One region of the Rhodococcus sp. UNC363MFTsu5.1 genome, then DNA from elsewhere that is predicted to be linked to it. Evidence: riboswitches for the same ligand, from Rfam matches in the RefSeq annotation. Region 1 holds a riboswitch; the other holds the start of a gene.
The links. Region 1 has a riboswitch for S-adenosylmethionine ahead of BR31_RS27845 (aminotransferase class V-fold PLP-dependent enzyme). Riboswitches for the same ligand answer to the same signal wherever they lie in the genome.
Positions count from the first base shown of each region.

Region 1 (4,409 bases):
TGATGGTCCGGCCGCGCTGGTCGGGTAGGTCCGCGACACGGAACCGCGGCTCGGCGAGCGGCCGCCTGGCCGCGCGCCCGGCCTCGATGACCGGCCCGGGGTCCGGTCGGCGGGGTGTGGGCGGCTCGGATGCGGGCATGGCTCCTCCAGACGGTGCGGCGCGGTCCTGGCGTGCCCGACCCTACGGCCGACCGCACCGCCACGCCCGGAGATCGCTCAGCCGCGACCGAGTCGCTCGTCCGCGGCCGCGTGGGCGGCCGCCAACGGCGTGATGCCCGCGCGCTCGGCCCGGTCGAACAGCTCGCCGAGGGTGCTGCCGATGAGGTTCACCCGGGCCAGGACCTCGTCGTAGCCCCTGTTCTCGCCGTCGGCCAGGATCGCGAACAGGGCACCGCCCGCATTCGCGACGAAGTCGGGTGCCCACAGGATCCCCCGTGCGGCCAGGCGATCCGCGCCGTCCGGTCGCGCGAGCTGGTTGTTCGCCGGACCCACGACCGCGCGGCAGTCGAGGCCGTCGATCACCTCGTCGGTGAGCACGCCGCCGACCCCGGCAGGGACGAAGACGTCCGCGGGCACGGCCGGGGCGTCCTCGGGCCGGACCCAGCGGGCGCCGATCTCTTGCGCCAGCGCCAGCTTGCCACCGTCGATGTCGCTGACGGTGAGGACGGCGCCCTCGGCCGCGAGCGTGCGGGCGAGCCGGGAGCCGACCTGCCCGAGTCCGCTGATCGTGATCCTCAGGCCCGCGAGGCCGGAGCCGGGGAACGCGCGATCGACGGTCGCGCGCAGGGCGGAGTAGACGCCGACCGCGGTCGGCTCGGCCGGTTCGCCGATCCCGCCCGCGGCGGTGGGCAGGCCGAAGACGTGTGCGGTCCGTTCGCGGACGATCTGCATGTCGGCCGCGCTGGTGCCGACGTCCTCGGCGGTTCGGTAGCTCCCGCCGAGAACGTCGACGATGTCGGCCAGGTCGAGCATGGCCGCGCGGCGGCGGTCCCCGTCGAGGACCTCGCCGGGTGCCAGGGCGATCACGGACTTGCCGCCGCCGGTGTCCAGGCCCGCGACCGCGCATTTGAGGGTCATCGCGGCGGACAACCGGAGCGCGTCCTCCATGCCGGACTGCCAGTCCGGGTACTGCCACACCCGGCAGCCGCCGAGCGCGGGTCCCAGCCGGGTGGAGTGCACGGCGACGGTGATCGGGAGGCCCGAGCGCGGTCCGCATTCGAGGGCGACGTGTTCGTGGTCGAAACCGCCGCGCTCGGCGCGGGTGATGGGGCGGGCTTCCAGGGTGGTCATCGTTGACGTCCTTCCGATAGCTGGGCTGGGTGGCGATCAGAGCAGTGTCGAGGTGCGCTGTGTGTCGCCACCACAGTCGATATGGCTGGCACAACAGTCAATAGTGAGACTTCTGGCTGATCGGAATGATCAGTCGGGTGGGGTGACCGCGGTCACGGGTGTGACGCAGCGCTCAGTTGTCCGCCGATCGGTGGACCCGGGGTTCCACCGGCGGACCGGCCGATCGGCGGACAGACACGGGCCCCGCCCCCGGCGAGAGTTGGTGTGTACCCGAACTCCAGGAGGAAAACCCCATGACGACAACACAGGCGGCGCCGCAGCTCCGGCGGGTGCTGTTCATCGGACCCCCCGCGGCCTTCGTCGAGACCGAGCGGTGGCTCGTGCGGCACGGACTGGAGTCCACGCGGGCGCTCGGTGACGACCTGCTCGGCGCGATCGCCACCGAGGACGTGCTCGACGGGATCTGCTCGGCCGCCGACGCTGCGGCGGTGCAGCACGTGCGCGCGCTGGGGGTGCCGTGTGTACGGATGGAGCCCGCCGCGCCGGTGATGCTCCTCGCCGCCTGTTAGGTCTCGGTCGGACCAGAAAGGCTGAGCAACAAGTCATTTCATGTGAATGAGGCAGGCCATCGGGCGTCAGGGGCCGGCTCGCGGATCACGCGAGCCGGTCTCTGCTGTTGACAACCCGCTTCCCGAGCTGCCATCCTCGCCGTAGGTCATGAGTGCCAGCAGATAGCCCCGGCTTGCTGGCCGGCAACCCTCCACCGCGGTGGGGTGCCCCGGGTGACGACCTGGCTGCGGTCCAACACCGGACCCGGCAAGCGCGGGCTCGTTGTCTTCCATTAGCACACGGGTCCCTGACCGAGGGATGTCTGATGACTGCTGTACTCACCGCCACCGCCGTTCGCTCCGACGAGCGCTGCTCCATCGACCGGCCGTTCGCCGAAGTCTCCGGCGCCGACCTGACCGTCCCGCTGTCCGGCGGCGGGACCTGCACCTACGCGAACTTCGACTACGCCGCAAGCGCGCCCGCCCTGGCGCAGGTCACGGCGCGGGTGCAGGATCTGCTGCCGTACTACGCCAGCGTGCACCGGGGCGCCGGGTACGCCTCGCAGGTGTCCACCGCCAGCTACGAGGGCGCCCGCGACGTGGTCGCCGGGTTCGTCGGAGCCAGGGCGGACGACGTGGTGGTGTTCACCAGGAACACCACCGACTCGCTGAACCTGCTCGCCGGCTGCGTGCCGGGCGACACCGTCGTCCTCGACATCGAGCATCACGCAAATCTGTTGCCCTGGAAGAAGAACGGCGCGCGGATCGTCCGGTCTGCTGACACCGTCGCCGAGACGGTGGAACGGATCGTCGCCGAGCTGTGCAGCAAGCCGGCCGCGCTGCTCGCCGTCACCGGCGCCTCCAACGTCACCGGTGAGGTGCTGCCGATTGCCCGGCTCGCCGAGGTCGCGCACGCCTGCGGGGCGCGGATCCTGGTCGACGGCGCCCAGTTGCTGCCGCACCGGCGGGTGGACATCGCCGAGCTCGGCATCGACTACCTGGCCTTCTCCGGCCACAAGCTGTACGCGCCGTTCGGGGCGGGCGCGCTCATCGGCAGGCGGGACTGGCTGGACGCCGCCGAGCCGTACCTGGTCGGTGGCGGCGCGACCCGCGACGTCTCGGCGGCGGGCGTCGACTGGGCTCCGGCCCCGCAGCGGCACGAGGCAGGGACCCCCAATGTGCTCGGCGTCGCGGCGCTGGCGGCGGCCTGCGCGGCGCTGGCCGGGCTGGACGCGGACGCCTCGGAGCGGCACGAGCGCGCCCTGTGCGCTCGGCTCATCGACGGGCTGCGCGGCATCGACGGTGTCGAGCTGCTCCGGATCTGGTCCGACTCACCGGATTCGGTCGGCATCGTCACCTTTGCCGTCGACGGCTGCACGCCCCGTGAGGTGGCGAGCTACCTCTCGGACCGGCACGGCATCGGGGTACGCGACGGTCGGTTCTGTGCGCACCCGCTGCTCGCCCGGCTCGGCAGGCCGGACGGTGCGGTCCGGGCGAGCCTCGGGCTGGGCAGCCATGCGGCCGACGTGGACCGGTTGGTCGCGGCGCTGCGGGAACTGGTGGACGGTCGCCGACCCGCGGCGGGCCTTGCCGGGTAAACTCGCGCCATGGCACCCGTGACGACCGTGGCGACTGACGCTCGGTGGTGCCGTCGGCATGTGGATCTCTGCCGTACCGCGTCGGGCATGTGTCTGGGCTGAGCTCGTCCCCAGCTCATCAGCTCGCACGCATCCCTCGAGGAGACCCATGTCCACCATTTCGTCTTTCCGTACCCGGCCGCTGCATGTCGCGGTCGAATTGTCCGGCGCCGGACACCATCCGGCGTCCGCGGCGCACACCGACTTCCGGATCCCGCTCGGGCTCACCGACTACTGGGTGGACCTGACCGCACCGGCGGACCCCGATGCGCAGCTCGACCTGGCCGCGGTTCCCGGCACCGTTGTCCGAATCCGGGCGCACGACCTCCGCGGGGCACAGCAACAGCGTGACCGGATCCGGGCGGACGTCGCGGCGGATGGCCGGGACCCGGACTCGGTCACCGTGCTGCTCGACGTCGAGGTGCTCCTCGGCGATGATTCACGTTCCGCACGAAGGGAACTGGCCCTGCTTGACGGTGGGCTCCGGGGTGCCCGGCTGCCCGACTCGATCTCCTACGTCGGGACGGCATCGGGGCTGGCCGGGCTGATCGCCGACATCAGTGCGGCCGGGGTCGCCGACGGGGTGACCCTGCTGCCTCTGGTCCTGCCCCGCGTGCTCGACCGCGTGGTCGACGACGTGCTGCCGCTGCTGCACGAGCGCGGCCTCACCCGGCCATCGGCGACGCTCGGCGAGGTGCTCGGTCAGTTCGGGTTGACTTCCGGCAGAAGCATTCTCGCCTCGTAGCGGGCACATGGTGGCGGGAGCCGTCGGCCGGTCATGCCGGCCGACGGCTCCCGCCGTCGTGTGTGCTCAGGCCGCCACGGGTTCGGTGATGATGCGGACCCGGGGGTCGGGATCGAAGCGGTAGCCGGTGCCGCGGACGGTGGACACCAGCCAGCCGTACCGCCCCAGCTTCATCCGGACCCGGGAGAC
Region 1 is NZ_JMLO01000004.1:191,795-196,203, forward strand. It holds gene BR31_RS0107745 (oxidoreductase) at 1-1, opposite strand, end outside; gene BR31_RS0107750 (Glu/Leu/Phe/Val dehydrogenase family protein) at 217-1,290, opposite strand; gene BR31_RS27840 (hypothetical protein) at 1,584-1,859, shown strand; SAM riboswitch class IV at 2,004-2,119, shown strand; gene BR31_RS27845 (aminotransferase class V-fold PLP-dependent enzyme) at 2,165-3,436, shown strand; gene BR31_RS32580 (putative leader peptide) at 3,446-3,538, shown strand; gene BR31_RS0107765 (LLM class oxidoreductase) at 3,585-4,220, shown strand; gene BR31_RS0107770 (winged helix-turn-helix domain-containing protein) at 4,287-4,409, opposite strand, start outside.

Region 2 (4,409 bases), on a different contig from region 1:
CGAGATGTCGGGTAGACGGGGAAAGGAGATGGTGCCGCTGAAATAGGCGGTGGCCCCGTCGGGGACGTCGACCGCGTAGTAACGCGTCTCCTTCTGCCCCATGGTGTCCAGGTATTGACCAGGTGTCGCCACCGGGGCGTTGTCGTACGTGGGCGTCCCGGTGATCGGTGTCCCGGCCGCCTTGTAGTTGCGGAGCGCGGCGGCGGTGACCCGGGGCAGCGTCCGCTCCAGCGCGGGTCCGTCGGCGGCGTCGGTGTAGGTGCCGCCGGTGGCCTGCGCCATGCAGGTGAGCTGGGCGCGGGCCTTGCCGTCCACCGCGAAGCCGATCGCGTGCATCACCAGATCGACGCCCTGCTGCTTCAATTCCCTGGCGACCTCACACGGATCCGGTGGGGAACAGGTGTCGTCGCCGTCGGAGACGAGCACGATCGACCGCGGTCCCGAGTCAGGGAGGGCGGCGGCCGCCTGGCGCAATGCGGTGCCCATCGGCGTCCACCCGCTCGCCTTGATGCCGTCGACCGCGCTGATCAGCGCGGCACTGTCGAGGGTGTCGGGCTGGTGCAGCACTTGCACGTCACGACATCCCGCTGGCTTGTCCGCTTCGGCGTTTCCGGTGCCGGTGCCGTACACCGTCAGCCCTACCTTCGATTCGGCAGGCGCAGCGCCGGCAAAGGTACGGACGGCCGTCTTCGCGGCATCCATCATCGTGCCCGCCGGATCCGGACGCTGCATGGATCCGGACGCGTCGAGGATGAGCATGGTCGGCGCGTACTCCGGAGCCGAATCCGAGCTCTCCTGCGCTTGGGCCAGTGGTGCGGCAATCGAGAGGCCGATCAGGGCTAGAGCCAGCCCTGCGATCAGCTTGGTCGGTAACTCGGCAATCCTCGGCATTGGCCCCCGCCTGCTTCGTGTGCTCTGCTGCGTCGAGGTTCGACATTACAGACGCGATTCGGGTGGCCACATTGCCCACCGATCACCGGCAGAGCCGGTCCCCCTGGTTACCGGATTCGCTTCTGCGGCAGCTCACTACTCGCATGGGATCCTCCTCAACGCGCGGCGAGCCATTCGTCCGCCGCCTGCGCCGGGGTGAGCTCGCCGACGCGAACCCGCTCCACCATCGCAGCGAGGTCGGCCGAGGTCAGCTCGCCCGCAACGACGTTGAGCGCCTTGACCTGATCCTCGGTGAGCACCCCGCTGCGCATGAGAGGCACCACGTTCTCGGCCGTCGCATCACCCTCGGTCTTCACCTCGGCGTCGCTGTAATCGGATACCGAGAGCCCCTCCGGCAGAGACCTGTTCAGCTCCTCGAACACCTCATCGGGATCGGTGAGCGTCGAGTCCGGCTGAAAGAAGTGCAGGAGCTGCCCGGTGAAGTCCGGCACCACCGTGATGTCCGCCGTCCCGAGATCCTCCACATACTGCGCCCGCGTCTCCGCGGCACCCTCCTCGACCGGGGATCCGGTGCCGCGCAGGATCTCCGCGTAGATCCCCGCAACCACCTGCGACTCGGCACTCTCTCCCGACCCGACGGTGATCGCCGCAGGGGCCTGCGCCTCGTCGAGGCGGGAGTTGTCCACCGTGCATCCGGTGAGCGCGAACACCACGGCCGTAGACATCACCGTCCCCGCGGCCTTCCTCCACCGAGCCGTCATGGCGCGCCACGCTCCTCTCCTCACCCAGCGAATGTCCTCCCTATCGTTACACTCGGTGGCCAGCACCATCTCGAGCGGCCGAGAGATCCGGCTTGTTGACGCCGCAGCAACCAGTCCGAAGGGGACGGGTGCTAACGCCGGAACCGATGGAAGGACGCCATGAGGTTCTCAGCTCGCCGCTCCGCCCGCCCGATCGCCGTCGCCGCGGCGGTCACCGCCCTCACGGTCCTGACCGCATGCGGCAACTCCGACCCGCTCAGCAGCGGCGGTGGCACCGGCTCGGACCCGAACGCGATCATCGTCGGGTCGGCGAATTTCCCCGAGTCCGAGACCGTGGCGAACATCTACGCGGAGGCCCTGCGTGCCAACGGCTTCGACGTGCAGACCAAGCTGAACATCGGCAGCAGGGAGACCTACATCCCCGCGGTCAAGGACGGATCCATCGACGTGATCCCGGACTACACGGGCAACCTGCTGCAGTACCTCGACAAGGACACGACCGCCACCAGCGCCGCCGAGGTGAACGCGGCCCTGCCCGCGGCACTCGGCCCCGACCTGGCGATCACCACGCCCGCGCCCGGCGAGGACAAGGACGCGGTGGTCGTGACCCGCGAGACCGCCGACAAGTGGCAACTGACCTCGATCGGGGACCTGGCGCCCCACTCCGCCGAAGTGAAGTTCGGCGCACCCGCCGAGTTCCAGGAGCGCGCGGGAGGGCTGCCCGGCCTCGAGGCCGACTACGGCCTCGTCATCAGCCCGCAGAACTTCGTGCCGATCGCGGACGGCGGCGGACCGGCCACGGTCGCCGCCCTCTCCTCCGGCCAGGTCACCGCGGCGAACATCTTCACCACCTCGCCCGCGATCGCCAAGAACAACTTCGTGGTCCTCGCGGACCCGAAGAACAACTTCGCGGCGCAGAACGTGGTCCCGGTCCTGCGGGCGAACAAGCAGTCCGAGAAGCTCGCGGCGGTCCTGGACGCGGTGTCGGCCAAGCTGACCACCGAGGAGCTCATCGCCCTGAACACCTCGGTGTCCGGCGACTCGAAGACCGAACCGGACGCAGCCGCCACCGAGTGGGTGTCGGCGCAGGGGCTCGACAAGCCGGTGTCCTAGGCGGCCGGCCTTGATCACCTTCGAGTCGGTCACCAAGCGCTACCCGGACGGCACCACCGCGGTCGACAACCTCGACCTGGTCATCGAGCCCGAGTCCTTCACCGTGTTCGTCGGACCGTCGGGCTGCGGCAAGACGACGTCCATGCGGATGATCAACCGGATGATCACGCCCACCGCCGGCAAGGTGATCGTGAACGGCCAGGACGTCACCCGCACCGACGCGGTCAAGCTGCGCCTCGGCATCGGCTACGTGATCCAGAGCGCGGGCCTGCTGCCGCACCGGACCGTGATCGACAACGTGGCCACCGTGCCTGTGCTGCGCGGCGATTCGCGGCGCGCGGCCCGCAGGGCGGCGCTCGAGGTGCTCGAACGGGTCGGGCTCGACCCCGCGCTGGCCACCCGATACCCCTCCCAGCTCTCCGGCGGCCAGCAGCAGCGCGTCGGCGTCGCAAGGGCCCTTGCGGCCGATCCGCCGATCCTGCTGATGGACGAGCCGTTCAGCGCGGTCGATCCGGTGGTCCGCGAGGACCTGCAGGCCGAGATGCAGCGCCTGCAGGCGCAACTGCGCAAGACCATCGTGTTCGTCACCCACGACATCGACGAGGCGGTCCGGCTCGGCGATCGCGTCGCGGTGTTCGGCCCACACGGCCTGCTCCAGCAATATGCCGATCCCCAAACCGTACTCGCCTCCCCCGCAACGGATTTCGTTGCGGATTTCGTGGGACGCGATCGCGGATATCGCGGGCTGTCGTTCCGGCCCGCCGACGAGGTGCCGGTGCACGCGGTCCGCACCGCCGTCGAATCCGAGCTCGCCGCGCTGCGACTCGACCAGGGCGAGTGGGTGCTCGTGGTCACCGAGGACGGGGCGCCCCGCGGCTGGATCGACGTCACCGGAGTCGAGGGCATCCGGGCGGGCAACACCCTGGTCGACAGCACATCCGCGGGTGGCTCGCTGTTCACGAGGGGCGGGGACCTGCGGCAGGCGCTGGACGCCGCGATCTCGTCGCCGTCGGGAATCGGCGTCGTGGTGGACGAATCCGGCTCGGTCGTGGGCGGGGTCAACGGATCCGAGGTGATCCGCAAGCTCGCGGACCAGCGGCAGGCCGAGGACCAGGCCAGGAACCGGCACTTCTTCAACGGCGAGACGGCCGGCTGATGCGCTGGCTGATCGACAACTTCTCGCAGGTTGTCGACCTCGCGAAGACACACCTCTACCTGGCACTGCTGCCGCTGCTGATCGGGCTGCTGATCGCGGTGCCCGTCGGCATCGCCATCCGGAATGTCGCGTGGCTGCGCAAGACCACCATGACGCTCGCCTCGCTCGCGTTCACGATCCCCTCGCTGGCGCTGTTCGTCACCATCCCGCCCCTGCTCGGGCTGAACATTCTCGACGAGATGAACGTGGTGATCGCGCTGTCGATCTACTCGACCGCGCTGCTGGTGCGCGCCGTGCCCGAGGCCCTCGACTCGGTTCCCGCATCGGTGATCGACTCGGCAACCGCGATGGGCTTCACGCCGCTGCGGCGCGCGCTGACCGTCGAACTGCCGCTTGCCGTCCCGGTACTGATCTCCAGCATCCGGGTCGTCGCCGTCACCAACATCTCGCTGGTCTCGGTCGGCTCGCTGATCGGCATCGGCGGGCTC
Region 2 is NZ_JMLO01000030.1:51,729-56,137, reverse strand. It holds gene BR31_RS29595 (vWA domain-containing protein) at 1-891, opposite strand, end outside; gene BR31_RS29590 (glycine betaine ABC transporter substrate-binding protein) at 1,047-1,652, opposite strand; SAM riboswitch class I at 1,715-1,805, shown strand; gene BR31_RS0120980 (ABC transporter substrate-binding protein) at 1,812-2,765, shown strand; gene BR31_RS0120975 (ABC transporter ATP-binding protein) at 2,776-3,921, shown strand; gene BR31_RS0120970 (ABC transporter permease) at 3,921-4,409, shown strand, end outside.
Region 2: it holds a riboswitch for S-adenosylmethionine, as region 1 does, so the genes downstream of both, BR31_RS0120980 (ABC transporter substrate-binding protein) here and BR31_RS27845 (aminotransferase class V-fold PLP-dependent enzyme) in region 1, are expected to answer to the same signal.